Ruegeria pomeroyi DSS-3: one gene and its partner. The protein of the gene in region 2 binds, or shares a complex with, the protein of the main gene of each other region. Links are inferred from orthologs where the notes say so. Each region holds a gene or a part of one and is shown on either strand. Other genes may lie near its edges. The genes, in order: xseA and SPO_RS01270.

Region 1 (7,640 bases), 1.1 Mb from region 2 along the record:
GCAAGACCGGGGCGCGTGCACGCCAAATCAGGAAGAGACCGGTCCGGCTGGCAAAACGGGCTGGCCAGACCTAAATGGCTTGGCTATTGGAGTCAGCGCAACGTCACAAAGGAACATCCGAGCCATGGCAAAGATCACCTATATCGAGCATAACGGCACCCAGCACACGGTCGAGGTCGCCAACGGCCTGACCGTGATGGAAGGCGCCCGCGACAATAACATCCCGGGCATCGAGGCCGATTGCGGCGGCGCCTGCGCCTGTTCCACCTGCCATGTCTATATCCATCCCGACTGGGTCGAGAAACTGCCCGCCAAGGATGACATGGAAGAAGACATGCTCGATTTCGCCTACGAGCCCGACCCGGCCCGCTCGCGCCTGACCTGCCAGTTGAAGGTCACCGATGCACTGGACGGTCTCGTGGTGCAGATGCCCGAAAAGCAGATCTGATGACCGGCGCGATGCCGGCCCCCGCAGGGACCGGGTTTCCCGACGGCATTGCGCGCAATTCAGACAAGGCGCCGCGTCGACCGCTGCGCCCTTTGCACACGCTGTTGCGCGGCGCGGCTTTGACGTGGTGCCTGTGGCTGGCCCCGGTCGGCGCCTGGGCCTGCGAGGCGCGCTATGCCGAGCACGGCCTGCCCGGGCGCGGGGCCGAGACCTCCTTCTCCAACCGCACCGCTGCGGGCCGGCACGAGGCCTGGGCCCCGCGCGACGCGGATCTGCGGTTCCATGCCGCCTATGCGGTGGAGACCGACGAATACGGCCATGGCGTGCTGGGCGGGCTGAAGGATGCCAAGGCGCTGACCATCCATGTCTCGCGCCCCGGCGATCCCCGCATCACCTGCCCGGCAGAGGCCACCCTGCCCCCCGGCGCGGTGTTCGAGGATATCGCGCCGCATCTGGCCGATCTGGACGGCGACGGCCTGCCCGAGGTGATCGCCGTGCGCAGCACGGTAAACGACGGCGCCCGGCTTGAAATCTATGACCGTCGCGCCCGCCTTCTGGCCGCGACTCCGCCGATCGGGACCCGCAACCGCTGGCTGGCGGTTCTGGGCGCCGCCGATCTGGACGGCGACGGGTTCATGGAAATCGCCTATGTCGACCGCCCGCACCTGGCAAAGACCCTTCGCATCTGGCGCTACCGTGACGGCAGCCTGACCCAGATCGCCAGCCTGCGCGGCCTGACCAACCATCGCATCGGCGAGGAATTCATAACCGGCGGGCTGCGCGATTGCGGCAGCGGCCCCGAGATCATTCTGGCCAGCGCCGATTGGCGTCAGGTCGTCGCGCTGCGCCATGACGACGAGTGGCAAAGCCGCGCTCTTGGCGCCTTCTCGGCCGGTGCCGTTGCCGCCGCCCTGTCCTGCAAGACACGATGAGGGCCGATCACCCGGCGGACGGCACCACATGTTCGCCGCCGATATCGCCCAGCGACTGGAACAGGGCGGCGGTATTGCTGACCCCGAACTTCTTCAAGAGCCGCGCCCGGTGCACCTCGACCGTGCGATAGCTGAGGTCCAGTTCGCGCGCGATCTCCTTGCTTGTCTTTCCCTCGCCCAGCAGCGAATAGACCTCGCGCTCGCGCCGGCTCAGCGGCTGATAACGGCGGATCTCGGAAAGGTCGGCAAAGGTCCAGACCGCGCGCGCCAGCGGTTCCTCGGGGGTAAAGGTCTGGCCGCGCACCCGACACCAGAACAGCTCGCCATCGCGACGCCGCATCACCCGCTCGTCCCAATAGAGATTGCCCTCGCCCAGATCCTTGTCGCCGCGATGCAGGATGTTCTGAAACTCCTCGTCCGAGGGGTAGAGGAACACAAACAGCCGGTCCAGCAACTCCTCGCGCTCATAGCCGAACATGGAGCAGAAGCGGTGATTGACCTCGCGGATCACCCGCGCCTCGGTCACCACGATGCCGACCGGCACCCAGTCAAAGGCCAGCCCGCGCAATTCGCGCGTGGCATAGGCGTTGTCCAACAGATCCTTGTCGACCGGTCCCGGCATGCCGTTCCTCCCTGTCCCGATCATATCGTGCGACCAAGGTGAATGAAAACCTCTCTCCGGGCCGCACCGCTCCCCCTTCATTTCGCGTCAAATACTCCGGGGGAGCCTACAAAATTCGACGAATTTTGTAGGCCGGGGGCAGCGCCCCCCGCCCGGTCAGAGCGCACGCCAGCCGATATCGCGGCGATAGAACCCACCCGGCCAGTCGATCGCCTCGACCATGGCATAGGCCCGGTCACGCGCCTCGGCGAGGCTGTCGCCGCGCGCGGTCACGTTCAGCACCCGGCCGCCGGTGGCAACAATCGCGCCCTCGCGGGCGGCGGTACCCGCATGGAAAACCATATTGCGGCTATCCTCGGGCAAGGTATCCAGCCCCTTGATCTCGCTGCCTTTCTGATAGGATCCGGGATAGCCGTTCGCGGCCATCACCACGGTGATCGCGTGATCCTCTGCCCAGTTCACCCGGGCCTCGCGAAGCCGGCCCTCGGCGGTGGCATGCATCAGGTCCATCGCCTGCGCACCCAGCCGCAGCATCAGTACCTGGCATTCCGGGTCCCCGAAGCGGACATTGTATTCCACCAGACGCGGCGCACCGTCCTTGATCATCAGCCCGACATAGAGGACGCCCTGGAAGGGCACGCCGCGCCGCGCCATCTCGGCCATGGTCGGCTTGACGATCTCCTCCATCGCGCGCGCCTCGACCTCGGCGCTCAGCACCGGCGCGGGCGAATAGGCACCCATGCCGCCGGTATTGGGGCCGGTATCGCCCTCGCCCACCCGCTTGTGGTCCTGTGCGGTGCCGATCGACAGCACCTCCTCGCCATCCACCAGCACGAAAAGCGAGGCCTCTTCACCTTCCATGAATTCCTCGATCACCACCTCGGCGCCCGCATCGCCAAAGGCGCCGCCCAGCATGTCGTCGATTGCCTCCAGCGCCGTCGCCTCGTCCATCGCCACGATCACGCCCTTACCTGCGGCCAGACCGTCGGCCTTGATCACGATGGGAGCACCCTGCGCGCGGATGTAATCCTTGGCAGGCCCGGCCTGGGTAAAGCGCGCATAGCCCGCGGTCGGGGCCCCTGCGGCATCGCAAATCTCCTTGGTAAAGCTTTTCGAGGCCTCCAGCCGCGCCGCCGCCGCCGAGGGGCCAAAGACCAGGAACCCCGCCTCGCGCAGCCGGTCGGCCACGCCGGCGGCCAAGGGCGCCTCGGGGCCGACGATGACAAAGTCGATGGCATTCTCCTCGGCGAAAGTCGCCACCAACCCGCCATCCATGATGTCCAGCTCGGCGCATTCGGCGATCTGCGCGATCCCCGCATTGCCCGGCGCCACGATCAGCTTGTCGCATTTGGGGTTCTGCATCACCGCCCAGGCCAGCGCGTGTTCGCGCCCACCGCTGCCGAGAATGAGGATGTTCATGTAATGCGCTCCGATCTGCTTGGCCTTGGTTGTCGGGCGTTCTAAGCTGCGCCGACGTCTTACTCAAGTCACCAGCGGAGCGCCCAATTGTCCGACCTCCTTGATGATCCCCAGCCGGGACAGAATATGCCCGAATTCACCGTCACCGAGATCTCGGGCGAGGTGAAGCGCACGCTCGAGGGCAGCTTTGGCCGCATCCGGGTGCGCGGCGAGGTGGGGCGCGTGTTCCAGGCCCGCTCGGGCCATCTCTATTACGACATCAAGGACGACCGTAACGTGCTGGCCTGCACCACCTGGAAGGGTCAGGTCGCCAGCCTGTCGGTGGTGCCCGAAGAGGGGTTGGAGGTCGTCGTGACCGGGAGGCTGACCGCCTTTGGCGCCCAGTCGAAATACAACCTGAACGTCGACGAGGTGGCGGTTGCCGGTCAGGGCGCGCTGATGGCGCTGCTTGAAAAGCGCAAGAAACAGCTCGAGGCCGAGGGGTTGTTTGCACCCGAACGCAAGCGCCCCCTGCCCTATCTGCCACAGATCATCGGGGTGATCACCTCGCCGCAAGGGGCGGTGATCCGCGATATCCTGCACCGGTTGCGCGACCGCTTTCCGCGCAAGGTGCTGATCTGGCCGGTCGCGGTGCAGGGCGCCAATTGCGCCCCCGAGGTGGCCCGCGCCATCGAGGGGTTCAACATGTTCAGCCCCGGTGGCGCGCTGCCCCGGCCCGATCTGCTGATCGTGGCGCGCGGCGGCGGCTCGATAGAGGATCTCTGGGGCTTCAACGAGGAAATCGTCGCCCGCGCGGCGGCGGCCAGCCAGATCCCGCTGATCTCGGCGGTGGGGCACGAAACCGACACCACGCTGATCGACTTCGTTTCGGACCGGCGCGCACCGACCCCCACAGCCGCCGCCGAGATGGCCGTTCCCGTCCGCCTCGAACTGCTGGCCTGGACCGGCGAACAGGGGGCTCGGCTGTCGCGCGCGGCCTCGGATGCGGTGCAGCGGCGCGCCCAGCGCCTGCGCGACCTGTCGCGCGCGCTGCCCCGGCCCGACAGCCTGCTGGACACGCCGCGCCAGCGGCTCGACCGCGCCGCCGAACGTCTGCCCGCCGCCCTCACCCAGGGGGTGCAGCGGCGTCGGCTGCGGCTGGCCGAACTCTCGGCCCCGCTGCGCCCCGCCAGCCTGCGCGCGCTGGTCAGTGCCCGCCGCGACCACCTTGCCCATCTCGGCTCGCGCCTGTCGCCGCGCGCGCTGGAACGCGAGATCGCCGCGCAGGGTGAGCGTCTGACCCGGCTGTCCGACCGTCTGAACAGCGCCCAGACCACCCGCATCGAGCGCCTGCGCCAAAGGCTGGAATCCGCCGACCGGCTGCGCGAGACGCTGGGCTACAAGGCAACGCTGGCGCGCGGTTATGCAGTGGTGCGCGACGATCAGGGCGCGCTGCTGACCACCCGGGCGCAGGCCGCCAAGGCGGCCGCGCTGCAGATCGAATTCGCCGATGGCACGCTCGACACCGGCGGCGCCCCCGCAAAACCCGCCAGCAAGCCGAAACAGAAACCGCCCGAACAGGGCTCGCTGTTCTGATGCTGACGATCTGGGGCCGCCGGACATCGTCGAATGTGCAGGCGCTGATGTGGTGTGTGGGTGAACTCAACCTGGCCCACATTCGCCATGACGCCGGGCACCGCTATGGCGGGCTCGACACGCCCGAATTTGGGCGCCTCAATCCCAACCGCACCATCCCCGTGCTCAAGGACGGGACCAACCCGCCGATCTGGGAAACCGGTGCCATCCTGCGCTATCTTGCCACCCGCTATGGCAAGGACAGCTTCTGGCCGAGCGATCCGGTCCGCCGCGCGCGGGTGGATCAATGGGCCGAATGGGCCAAGCTGAACGTGGCCCAGGCCTTTACCGCGCCGGTCTTCTGGCGCGTGGTGCGTACCGCACCGCAGGATCGCGACCCCGCCGCCATCGCTCGCGCCCTTGCCGAGCTGGAGGCCAAGCTCGCCCTTGCCGAAGCCCAGCTGTCGCGCCATGCGCATATTGCCGGAGATGCCTTCACCCTCGCCGATATCCAGCTCGGCCATATCCTCTATCGCTATTACGATATCGGCATCACCCGCGCGCCGCTGCCGCATCTGCATCTCTACTATCAGCGCCTCAGCGCGCGCCCGGCCTTCCGCCAGCACGTGATGGTCCCTTACGACGAACTCCGGGTTACCTGAGCCGCATCATTTCGCCGAAAATACTCCGGGGGAATCGCCGCAGGCGATGGGGGCAGCGCCCCCTTTGATCGGCCTCAGACCCCGACGTCCGGCCCGTAACAAAGCATCTCTTCGCCGATCTCCTCGGCCTCGTACAGCTCTGTCTGGGTGGGATCGCCCTCGAACTGCGCCACCAGCCCGCCGCCGGTATCGCGGAACACCCAGCATTGCGGATCGGGCCGGTCCTCGTAGACGAAACAGATCTGCCCCGCCGCCTCGTACCAGATGCCTTCCTTGCACTCGCCATCCAGGAACGACCAGATCACCCGCCGCCCGGACAGATAGCGTTCCACCCCATAGGCGGTGCCGTCAAAGCCGTAGAACAGCGTCTTGCCCAGCGTGTAGCGGTCGAACTCCTCCGCCGACATCACCGGCTGGGCCACCGCCGCCGGGGCCATCAGGGTCAGAATCAGGGCCAAGCGCATCATGAGGCCCAGTGTGGCAGATGCGGGCGCGTGCGGCTACTCACGTGCTCCGCAAACAGCGTGAACGCGCGGATCCATCACCCGCCGCCACAGCGGCGGCACGGTGGCCAGAACCGCCATGATCGGCATCGCATAGGGCCATTGCGGCATCTCGGGGTCCAGCCGCAGCGCCGCGAAATCGCGGCCCGGATTCTGGTGATGGTCGGAATGGCGCGGCGCGTTCAGCATCATCGCCGAGCTGTACCAATGCGGCGCATTCCAGGAATGGTGCGCGCGCGCCGGTTCGTATCTGCCATTGGCCAAGGCTTTGCGTTCAAGCCCGTAGTGCTGGATGTAATCGGCCAGCAGCAGCTGTATCTGCGCATAGCCCGCCAGTAGCACCAGCGCCAGAATCCCGCGCCCGCCCGCCAGCAGCCAGGCCGCTGCCAGCATCGCCCCCGCCCCTGCCAGATAGGCCCGATAAGGGGTCGCGCCCCGGCCCTTCCTCAGCGCCCGCTCGGCCGTCAGCCCGGCTCGGAACGAACCGACCCAGGCGCGCGGCAGAAAGGCCCAGAACCCCTGCCCCAAGCGGGCCGAATTCGGATCGCGCGGGGTGGCCACCCAAAGGTGATGCACCCGCATATGGGCCGAGGTGTGATGACCGAACAGCAAGCTGACATAGATCGCCGCCCCCAGCCAGTGCTGCCAGCGGTCGGCCCGATGGATCAGCTCATGCGCGTTCGAATTCGACACCTGCCCGAAGCAGAGCGCCACCGCCGCGCCCAATGCCACCGCCTGCGCTCCGGTCAATGCCCCCTGGACCAGCGCCGGGATCGCCAGCGCCAGCAGCGCGAAATGCGCCCCCGCCAGCACCAGCGGCAAGACCTGCGCGCCCGCCCAGTCGGCCGCCGCCAGCGGCCGCACCGGCAGCTTGTCCATCACCGCCACATAGACGGTCATCCAGATCAGCGCGCCCCAGGCCCAGCCGCCCCCCAGCAGACAGGCCGCACCCAGCACCGCATAGGGCGACAGGCTGGCAAGGATATAGCGATACATGCGGGCTCCCTCGGTATCGGTGCTTCTGCTTAACATCGCGTCACCCGCGCGAAAATCCCCTTGCTCGCCCGGTGCCGCCCACGTCAACTGGGCGCAAAGACCGGAGGACCCCGTGAGCCAAACCCTGTTCTGGATCGCCGCCGCCTGCGCGCTGGCCTATCTGGCGATGACCGCCCGCCCCGCCAGCCTGATGCGCAGCGCAGTCAAGACCGCCTCGGTCGCACTGCTTGCGCTGATGGTGCTGGTCTCGGGCGGCCCCGTGCTGCTGGTGCTGGCGCTGGCCCTCTGCGCGCTTGGCGACTGGCTCCTCTCGCGCGAGACCGAGGCGACCTTCATGGCAGGTGTCGGCGCCTTTGCCGCCGGTCATCTGGCCTATGTCGCCCTGTTCCTGACCCATCCCGCCAGCGATACCGGGCAGCTTGCCGCACAATGGCCGCTGGTGGCGGGCCTCGCGGCTCTCGGGCTGGTCATGGCCAGCCTGCTCGCCCCCCGCGCAGGCGATCT
Region 2 (7,675 bases):
TGGTAGAGAATACCAAGGCGCTTGAGAGAACGATGTTGAAGGAACTCGGCAAAATACCTCCGTAAGTTCGCGAGAAGGAGGCCCGGGTTCAAGGCAACTTGGATCCGGGGGCACAAACCAGGGGGTGGCGACTGTTTATTAAAAACACAGGGCTCTGCGAAGTCGCAAGACGACGTATAGGGTCTGACGCCTGCCCGGTGCCTGAAGGTTAAAAGGAGGGGTGCAAGCTCCGAATTGAAGCCCAGGTAAACGGCGGCCGTAACTATAACGGTCCTAAGGTAGCGAAATTCCTTGTCGGGTAAGTTCCGACCTGCACGAATGGCGTAACGACTTCCCCGCTGTCTCCAACATCGACTCAGCGAAATTGAATTGCCTGTCAAGATGCAGGCTTCCCGCGGTTAGACGGAAAGACCCCGTGCACCTTTACTACAGCTTCGCACTGGCATCAGGATTGTGATGTGCAGGATAGGTGGTAGGCTTTGAAGCAGGAACGCCAGTTCCCGTGGAGCCAACCTTGAGATACCACCCTTCGCACTCTTGATGTCTAACCGCGGTCCGTTATCCGGATCCGGGACCCTGCGTGGCGGGTAGTTTGACTGGGGCGGTCGCCTCCTAAAGCGTAACGGAGGCGCGCGAAGGTTGGCTCAGAGCGGTCGGAAATCGCTCGTTGAGTGCAATGGCAGAAGCCAGCCTGACTGCAAGACTGACAAGTCGAGCAGAGACGAAAGTCGGCCATAGTGATCCGGTGGTCCCGAGTGGAAGGGCCATCGCTCAACGGATAAAAGGTACGCCGGGGATAACAGGCTGATACTGCCCAAGAGTCCATATCGACGGCAGTGTTTGGCACCTCGATGTCGGCTCATCTCATCCTGGGGCTGGAGCAGGTCCCAAGGGTACGGCTGTTCGCCGTTTAAAGAGGTACGTGAGCTGGGTTTAGAACGTCGTGAGACAGTTCGGTCCCTATCTGCCGTGGGTGTAGGATACTTGAGAGGAGTTGCCCCTAGTACGAGAGGACCGGGGTGAACGATCCACTGGTGGACCTGTTGTTGCGCCAGCAGCAGTGCAGGGTAGCTATGATCGGACAGGATAACCGCTGAAGGCATCTAAGCGGGAAGCCCCCCTCAAAACAAGGTATCCCTGAGGGCCGTGGAAGACCACCACGTCAATAGGCCGGAGATGTAAGCGCAGCAATGCGTTCAGTTGACCGGTACTAATCGCCCGATAGGCTTGATCCGATCCAGTAACAGAAAGACTGATCAAATGGCCTCAAGTAGCGCTCCGCGCGCCAGGCCAAATCAAGAACCAAAAGCACCAACTCGACTTGGACAACACCCGATTGATACTCCCGCCCGGACAATACGGGTGGCAACGCGCTTTCCTCCGGAAAACGCTGCCTGCCACCCTCACTGTCCGCAAGGCGGACAGTGAGTATTTATTCGGTTTGGTGGTCATAGCGAGCGCAATACACCCGGTCCCTTCCCGAACCCGGAAGTTAAGTGCCTCCGCGCCAATGGTACTCGGGCTCAAGCCCCGGGAGAGTAGGTCACCGCCAAACCTAATAAATACTCAATCCTCTCTACAACGATCAAAAACTACTCAAAAAAACAAACAGCCAGAAACGCATACATGTCGCGTTGTCTTCTGCATTCGTGCGTGCCGCAGGCGCGCATCGGTACCTGCGTCAGGTAACAGTTGACCCAATGTCGTAAGCGTCAGGTTTCACCGGCCGCTTACTAATGTCTGGGTCAGGCGCGCTTTTCGCCGATACGCCCGATACCAAGCACATCAAGCACTTTGGCTTCGATCTGGGGGGCGTTCATGCCCGCAACGGCATACATGTCGGCCGGGCTGGATTGGTCGATGAAGATGTCCGGCAGCACCATAGAGCGGAATTTCAGCCCGTGGTCGAACACGCCCTCATCCGCCAGAAGCTGCGCCACATGGCTGCCGAAGCCGCCCACGGCGCCTTCCTCGATGGTGATCAGCGCCTCGTGGTCGTGAGCCAGGTTCAGGATCAGGTCGCGGTCGAGCGGTTTTGCAAAACGGGCGTCGGCGATGGTGGGGGTAATGCCACGGGCGGCCAGCGCCTCGGCGGCCTTTTGCACCTCGGTCAACCGGGTGCCGAAGGAGAGGAGCGCGACGCGAGCGCCCTTCTGGATCATCCGGCCCTTGCCGATTTCCAGAACCTTGCCCAGTTCGGGCATTTCGACCCCCACGCCCTCGCCGCGCGGATAGCGGAAGGCGATCGGACCGTCATCATGCGCGGCGGCGGTGGCGACCATGTGCACCAGTTCGGCCTCGTCGGCGGCGGCCATGACCACCATGCCGGGCAGGTTGGCGAGGTAGGCAATGTCGAAACTGCCCGCATGGGTGGCGCCGTCGGCGCCGACCAGACCGGCGCGGTCGATGGCGAAACGGACCGGCAGGCGCTGGATTGCCACGTCATGCACGACCTGATCGTAGCCGCGTTGCAGGAAGGTCGAATACATCGCGCAGAAGGGTTTCAGCCCGCCCGCAGCCAGCGCGGCGGAGAAGGTCACGCCATGCTGTTCGGCGATGCCCACATCGAAACAGCGCGAGGGGTAGCGTTCGGCAAAGAGGTTCAGCCCGGTGCCATCAGGCATCGCGGCGGTGACGGCGACGATCTTGTCGTCGCGGGCGGCCTGATCGACCAGCGCCTTGCCAAAGACCGCAGTGTAGGAGGGCGCGTTCGAGGGGGCCTTTTTCTGCTCGCCCGTGACCACGTCGAATTTGGCGGTGGCATGGCCGCGGTCGCGCGCGCGTTCGGCAGGGGCATAGCCCTTGCCCTTTTTCGTCAGCACATGCAGCAGGATCGGGCCGGTGGCGCGAGCCTTGACGGTGCGCAGGACCGGCAGAAGTTGGCCCATGTCATGCCCGTCGATGGGGCCGATATAGGAAAAACCCAGCTCCTCGAACAATGTGCCGCCGACGGCCATGCCCTTGAGCATTTCCTTGGCGCGCTTGGCACCTTCGCGGAAGGGTTCGGGCAGGAGCGAGACCGCGCCCTTGGCGGCGGCTTTCAGCTCCTGAAACGGTTCTTCGGCATAGAGGCGAGAGAGATAGTTCGACAGCGCGCCGACCGGTGGGGCGATCGACATCTCGTTGTCGTTCAGGATGACGATCAGGCGCTTTTTCAGGTGACCCGCGTTGTTCATCGCCTCAAACGCCATGCCGGCCGACATCGAGCCGTCGCCGATCACGGCGATGGCGTCGCCCAACCCTTCGGGCGTCACCCCGCCCAGATCGCGGGCGACGGCGAACCCGAGTGCTGCACTGATCGAGGTGGAGCTATGGGCGGCGCCGAACGGGTCATAGGGCGACTCGGAGCGCTTGGTGAAGCCCGACAGACCGTCCTTCATCCGCAGGGTGCGGATGCGGTCGCGGCGTTCGGTCAGGATCTTGTGCGGATAGCATTGGTGGCCGACGTCCCAGATCACCTTGTCGCGCGGGGTGTCGAACACCGCATGCAGCGCCACGGTCAGTTCCACCACGCCAAGGCCCGCGCCCAGATGGCCGCCGGTGACCGAGACGGCCGAGACGGTTTCGGCCCTCAGCTCGCCCGCCAGCTGGGTCAGCTGCGCGTCCGAGAACCGTTTCAGGTCCGCCGGGCGGGTCACCTGGTCGAGAAGCGGGGTATGTGGGCGGTCAGACATGGCGATCCTTGCTGTGTCCCCTGCGGGTCAGTTGTCGCGGGCAATAACGAAACGGGCGGCTTCCTTCAAGGTTCCGGCCCGCTCACCGTAACCGTCCAGAGCGGCACAGCCCTGATCGACAAGGTCGCGTGCCCGCGCCTTGGCCGCATCCAGACCCAGCAGCGAGACAAAGGTCGCCTTGCCCGCGCCCGCGTCCTTTTGCAGCCGTTTGCCCGCCTTCTCGGCGTCGCCCTCGACATCCAAGATGTCGTCGGCGATCTGGAAAGCAAGGCCCAGCGCGCGGGCATATTGGCGCAAGGGGTCCGGATCGGCCCCAGCCAGCACGGCACCGGCGGCGGCGGCCCATTCGATCAGCGCGCCGGTCTTGCCCGCTTGCAACCGGGTGATCTGGTCCAGCGTCAGCGGTTTGGGCGCGGTTTCAGCGGCGATATCCAGCGCCTGACCCAGCACCATGCCGCGTGCGCCCGCGGCTTGCGCCAGCGTCAGCGCCAGGGTGGCGCGGGTCTCGGCGGTTCCGACCTCGGGGCGGGTGCAGAGCTCAAACGCCAGCGAATGCAGCGCATCGCCGGCCAGCACGGCGGTGCCCTCGTCCCATTTCACATGGGCGGTGGGTCGGCCCCGGCGCAGGTCGTCGTCGTCCATGCAGGGCAGGTCGTCATGCACCAGGCTGTAGGCATGCAGCGCCTCGATGGCGGTGGCGGGCCAGATTGCGCGGGCCTCGTCCACATCATGCAGCCGGGCGCTTTCCAGTACCAGAAAGCCGCGCAGGCGCTTGCCGCCCTCGGTGGTCCAGGCCATGGCGCGGGTGATGTCGAGCGGCTCCAGCGCGCCCAGCACAGTGTCGAAACTGCGCTGGATCAGCGCGGCGTCCTGCGCCAGCCTTTCATGGAACATGCTCAGAGACCTTCGACCGGCTTGGTCCCGGTGGGCTGGCCATTACTGTCGAGCGTGATGGCGGCAACCTTTTCCTCGGCGCGCTTCAACTCGTCCTCGCAGCGTTTCTTCAGCGCCGCGCCGCGTTCGTAAAGCGCGATGGACTGGTCCAGCGCAACATCGCCGCGTTCAAGCTGACCGACCACGGTTTCCAGCTCTTTCATCGCCTGTTCAAAGCTCATCTGGTCGACGGGGGTCTCGGTCATGTCGCGGCCTTTATCAATTCCTGTACATGCGCGCGCGTTGCGGCGGCGAGCGCGTTCAGATCATAACCGCCTTCGAGAGTCGAGACGATACGGCCCTGACACAGCTCTTGCGCCAATGCGCACAGCTCGGCGGTGAGCCAGGCGAAATCTGCGGTCGACCAGTTCAGGTTGGCCAATGGGTCGTCCTGATGGGCGTCGAACCCGGCAGAGATGATGATGAGTTCTGGTTTGAAGGCGCGCAGGCGGGGGAAGGCTTGCGCCATGTAGGCCGCGCGCATCTCGGCGCCGCCGGTGCCCGGGGCCAGCGGGATGTTGACGATCTGGCCATGCGCGCCGTCCTCGTCCGGGCGGCCCGAGCCGGGCCAGAGCGGCATCTGCTGGCTGGTGATCAGAAGCGCGCGCGCCTCGTCCCACAAAAGGTCCTGGGTGCCATTGCCGTGATGCACATCGAAATCCACCACCGCGACGCGGCGCAATCCGTGATGGTCAAGCGCGTGTTTCGCGGCCAGCGCGGCATTGCCGAACAGGCAAAACCCCATCGCGGTTTCGCGTTCGGCATGATGCCCCGGCGGGCGAATGGCGCAGAAGGCGTTCTGCGCCTCGCCGCCCAGCACCATGTCGACCGCGCGCACGACCGCGCCCGCGGCGCGGAACGCGGCATCGACCGATCCAGGCGACAGGAACGTGTCGCCGTCGATCTGGGCAAATCCCTCGTCGGGGCGGGCATCACGGATATCGGCGACATAGCCTGCGGGATGGATGCGCAGCAGGTCGTCTTCGGCGGCCAGCGGCGCGGTGACGCGGCGCAGGTCAAGCGGCTCCAGCGCGTGTAGCACATGTTCCAGGCGGGCCACCCGCTCGGGGTGTCCGGTCGGCGTGACATGGGTCAGGCAGTCGGCATGGGTGATCAGGGCGGTCGTCATCGGCGTTCCTTTGGGCGGGCGGGGATCAGTCCGGCGCCAGCATGTAGCCCGCGCCGCGCACGGTCTGCAGATAGCGCGGCTGTTTCGGATTGGGTTCGATCTTGCGGCGCAGGCGGGTGATCTGAACGTCGACCGCGCGTTCCTGCGCCTGGCCCCGATCGCGGCCCAGGTCTTCGACCAGCTTGGTGCGGGTGATCGCCTCGCCCGGGCGGGCGGCAAAGATCTTCATCAACTGGTTCTCGGTGGCGGTCAGGCGGACCAGCTGGTCGCCCTGCCACATCTCGCCGCGCTCGATGTCATAGCGGATTGGCCCCAGTTGCAGGAATTTGGGTGCCGCATCCTGGGCGCTGGTGTCGGGCACGCGGCGCAGGATCGCATTGATCCTGAGCAACAGCTCACGCGGCTCGAAGGGTTTGGCCAGATAATCGTCGGCGCCGGCCTCCAGCCCGGCGATCCGGTGCTCGGTCTCGCCACGGGCAGTCAGTAGCAGGATCGGCGTGCTCAGGGTCTGACGCAGGGCGCGGGTCAGGCTGACCCCATCCTCGCCCGGCATCATCACATCCATGACGATCAGGTCGAAATCCAGCCCAGACAGGATGCGCCGCGCATGTTCGGCATCACGCGCTGCGGTGACAAGGAACCCGTGGCGCATCAGGAATTTCTTGAGCAAATCACGAATGCGCTCGTCGTCATCGACGATCAGCAGATGGGCGTCAAATGCACTCATGAGCCGCTGTCCCGCAGCTTGGCATAGGCCCGGTGCATCTCGCGGTCCATCATCGCCTCTAGCACCTGGCGAAAGCCGGTTACCGCCTCGGGCCCGGCCTCCTTATAGGCGGCGCGCATTCGGGCGCGCTGCGCGTCGGACAGTTTCGCCTCAAGCGCAGCACCCGCCTCGGTCAGGAACAGATGCCGCTCGCGCTTGTCCTGGGTGCCGACCCGGCTTTCGACCAACCCGTCGGCGATCAGGGTGCGCAGCACCCGGTTCAGCGACTGCTTGGTGACGCCCAGAATGGCCAGCAGGTTGTTCACCGTGGTGCCCGGCGCACGGTTGATGAAGTGGATCGCGCGGTGATGGGCGCGGCCATAGGCCATCTCGGCCAGGATCCGGTCGGGATCGGCGGTGAAGCCGCGATAGGCAAAGAACATCGCCTCGATCCCCTGCCGCAGCTGCTCGTCGGTCAGAAACAGCAGGCTTTCACCCCCAAAGACCGGTGACGGTCGTGCCTCGGACATGGTGTGCCCCTTTGTTGTTCAGGATCACTTTATGTCAGTCTTGTTGACATTCCAATACTGAACAGGTAGTGAGTCGCAGTTTTTGCGCAATATAGTGTCCGGTGCGGAACTTATTGGCGCAATAATCGGAAATACTGCCTGGTCTGGAGGGAACACAATGGCGAGTTATGACGATCGCGATGGCGTGATCTGGATGGATGGGGAGCTGGTCGATTGGCGCGACGCCAAGGTGCATATCCTGACCCATGCCATGCATTATGCCTCGTCCGTGTTCGAAGGTGAGCGCGCCTATAACGGCAAGATTTTCAAAAGCCGCGAGCATTCCGAACGGCTGGTTGCCAGCGCCCAGGCGCTGGACATGCCGATGCCCTATACGGTCGATCAGATCGAGGCGGCCAAGGAGGAGACGCTGAAGGCCAGTGGTCTGACCGATGCCTATGTGCGCGCGCTGGTCTGGCGTGGCTCGGGCGAGGACATGGGCGTGGCCTCGGCTCGCAACCCGGTGCGGATGGCGATCGCGGTCTGGCCCTGGGGCGCCTATTACGGCGACGCCAAGATGCAGGGCGCCAAGCTGGACATCGCCGAGTGGAAGCGGCCCAGCCCCGAGACGATCCCGGTGCATGCCAAGGCGGCTGGCCTTTACATGATCTGCACCATCTCCAAGCACAAGGCCGAGGCCAAGGGCTGTTCGGATGCGCTGTTC

What was found.
Region 1: the proteins of SPO_RS01270 (region 2) and xseA are in contact, whole or in part, in a cryo-EM structure (PDB 8TXR), measured with the Escherichia coli proteins. The link is inferred for Ruegeria pomeroyi DSS-3 from one-to-one orthologs.

Annotation. Positions count from the first base shown.
Region 1 is NC_003911.12:1,401,680-1,409,319, reverse strand. The notes cover bases 2,798-5,752. They hold xseA (exodeoxyribonuclease VII large subunit), read left to right. Parts: upstream 2,798-3,508; coding sequence 3,509-4,996; downstream 4,997-5,752. Other genes in these bases: SPO_RS06840 (hypothetical protein), read right to left, coding at 5,712-5,752; SPO_RS06845 (glutathione S-transferase family protein), read left to right, coding at 4,996-5,637; purD (phosphoribosylamine--glycine ligase), read right to left, coding at 2,798-3,421. In the rest of the region: SPO_RS06870 (2Fe-2S iron-sulfur cluster-binding protein), read left to right, coding at 125-448; SPO_RS06865 (FG-GAP repeat domain-containing protein), read left to right, coding at 448-1,380; SPO_RS06860 (LuxR C-terminal-related transcriptional regulator), read right to left, coding at 1,388-2,002; more of purD, read right to left, coding at 2,159-2,797; more of SPO_RS06840, read right to left, coding at 5,753-6,104; SPO_RS06835 (alkane 1-monooxygenase), read right to left, coding at 6,138-7,136; SPO_RS06830 (lysoplasmalogenase), read left to right, coding at 7,249-7,640. UniProt on the Escherichia coli protein: Bidirectionally degrades single-stranded DNA into large acid-insoluble oligonucleotides, which are then degraded further into small acid-soluble oligonucleotides.
Region 2 is NC_003911.12:265,915-273,589, forward strand. The notes cover bases 3,193-6,182. They hold SPO_RS01270 (exodeoxyribonuclease VII small subunit), read right to left. Parts: upstream 4,814-6,182; coding sequence 4,571-4,813; downstream 3,193-4,570. Other genes in these bases: dxs (1-deoxy-D-xylulose-5-phosphate synthase), read right to left, coding at 3,193-3,674; SPO_RS01265 (polyprenyl synthetase family protein), read right to left, coding at 3,702-4,568; SPO_RS01275 (histone deacetylase family protein), read right to left, coding at 4,810-5,736; SPO_RS01280 (response regulator), read right to left, coding at 5,762-6,182. Also shown: more of dxs, read right to left, coding at 1,746-3,192; more of SPO_RS01280, read right to left, coding at 6,183-6,463; SPO_RS01285 (MarR family winged helix-turn-helix transcriptional regulator), read right to left, coding at 6,460-6,972; SPO_RS01290 (branched-chain amino acid aminotransferase), read left to right, coding at 7,130-7,675. UniProt on the Escherichia coli protein: Bidirectionally degrades single-stranded DNA into large acid-insoluble oligonucleotides, which are then degraded further into small acid-soluble oligonucleotides.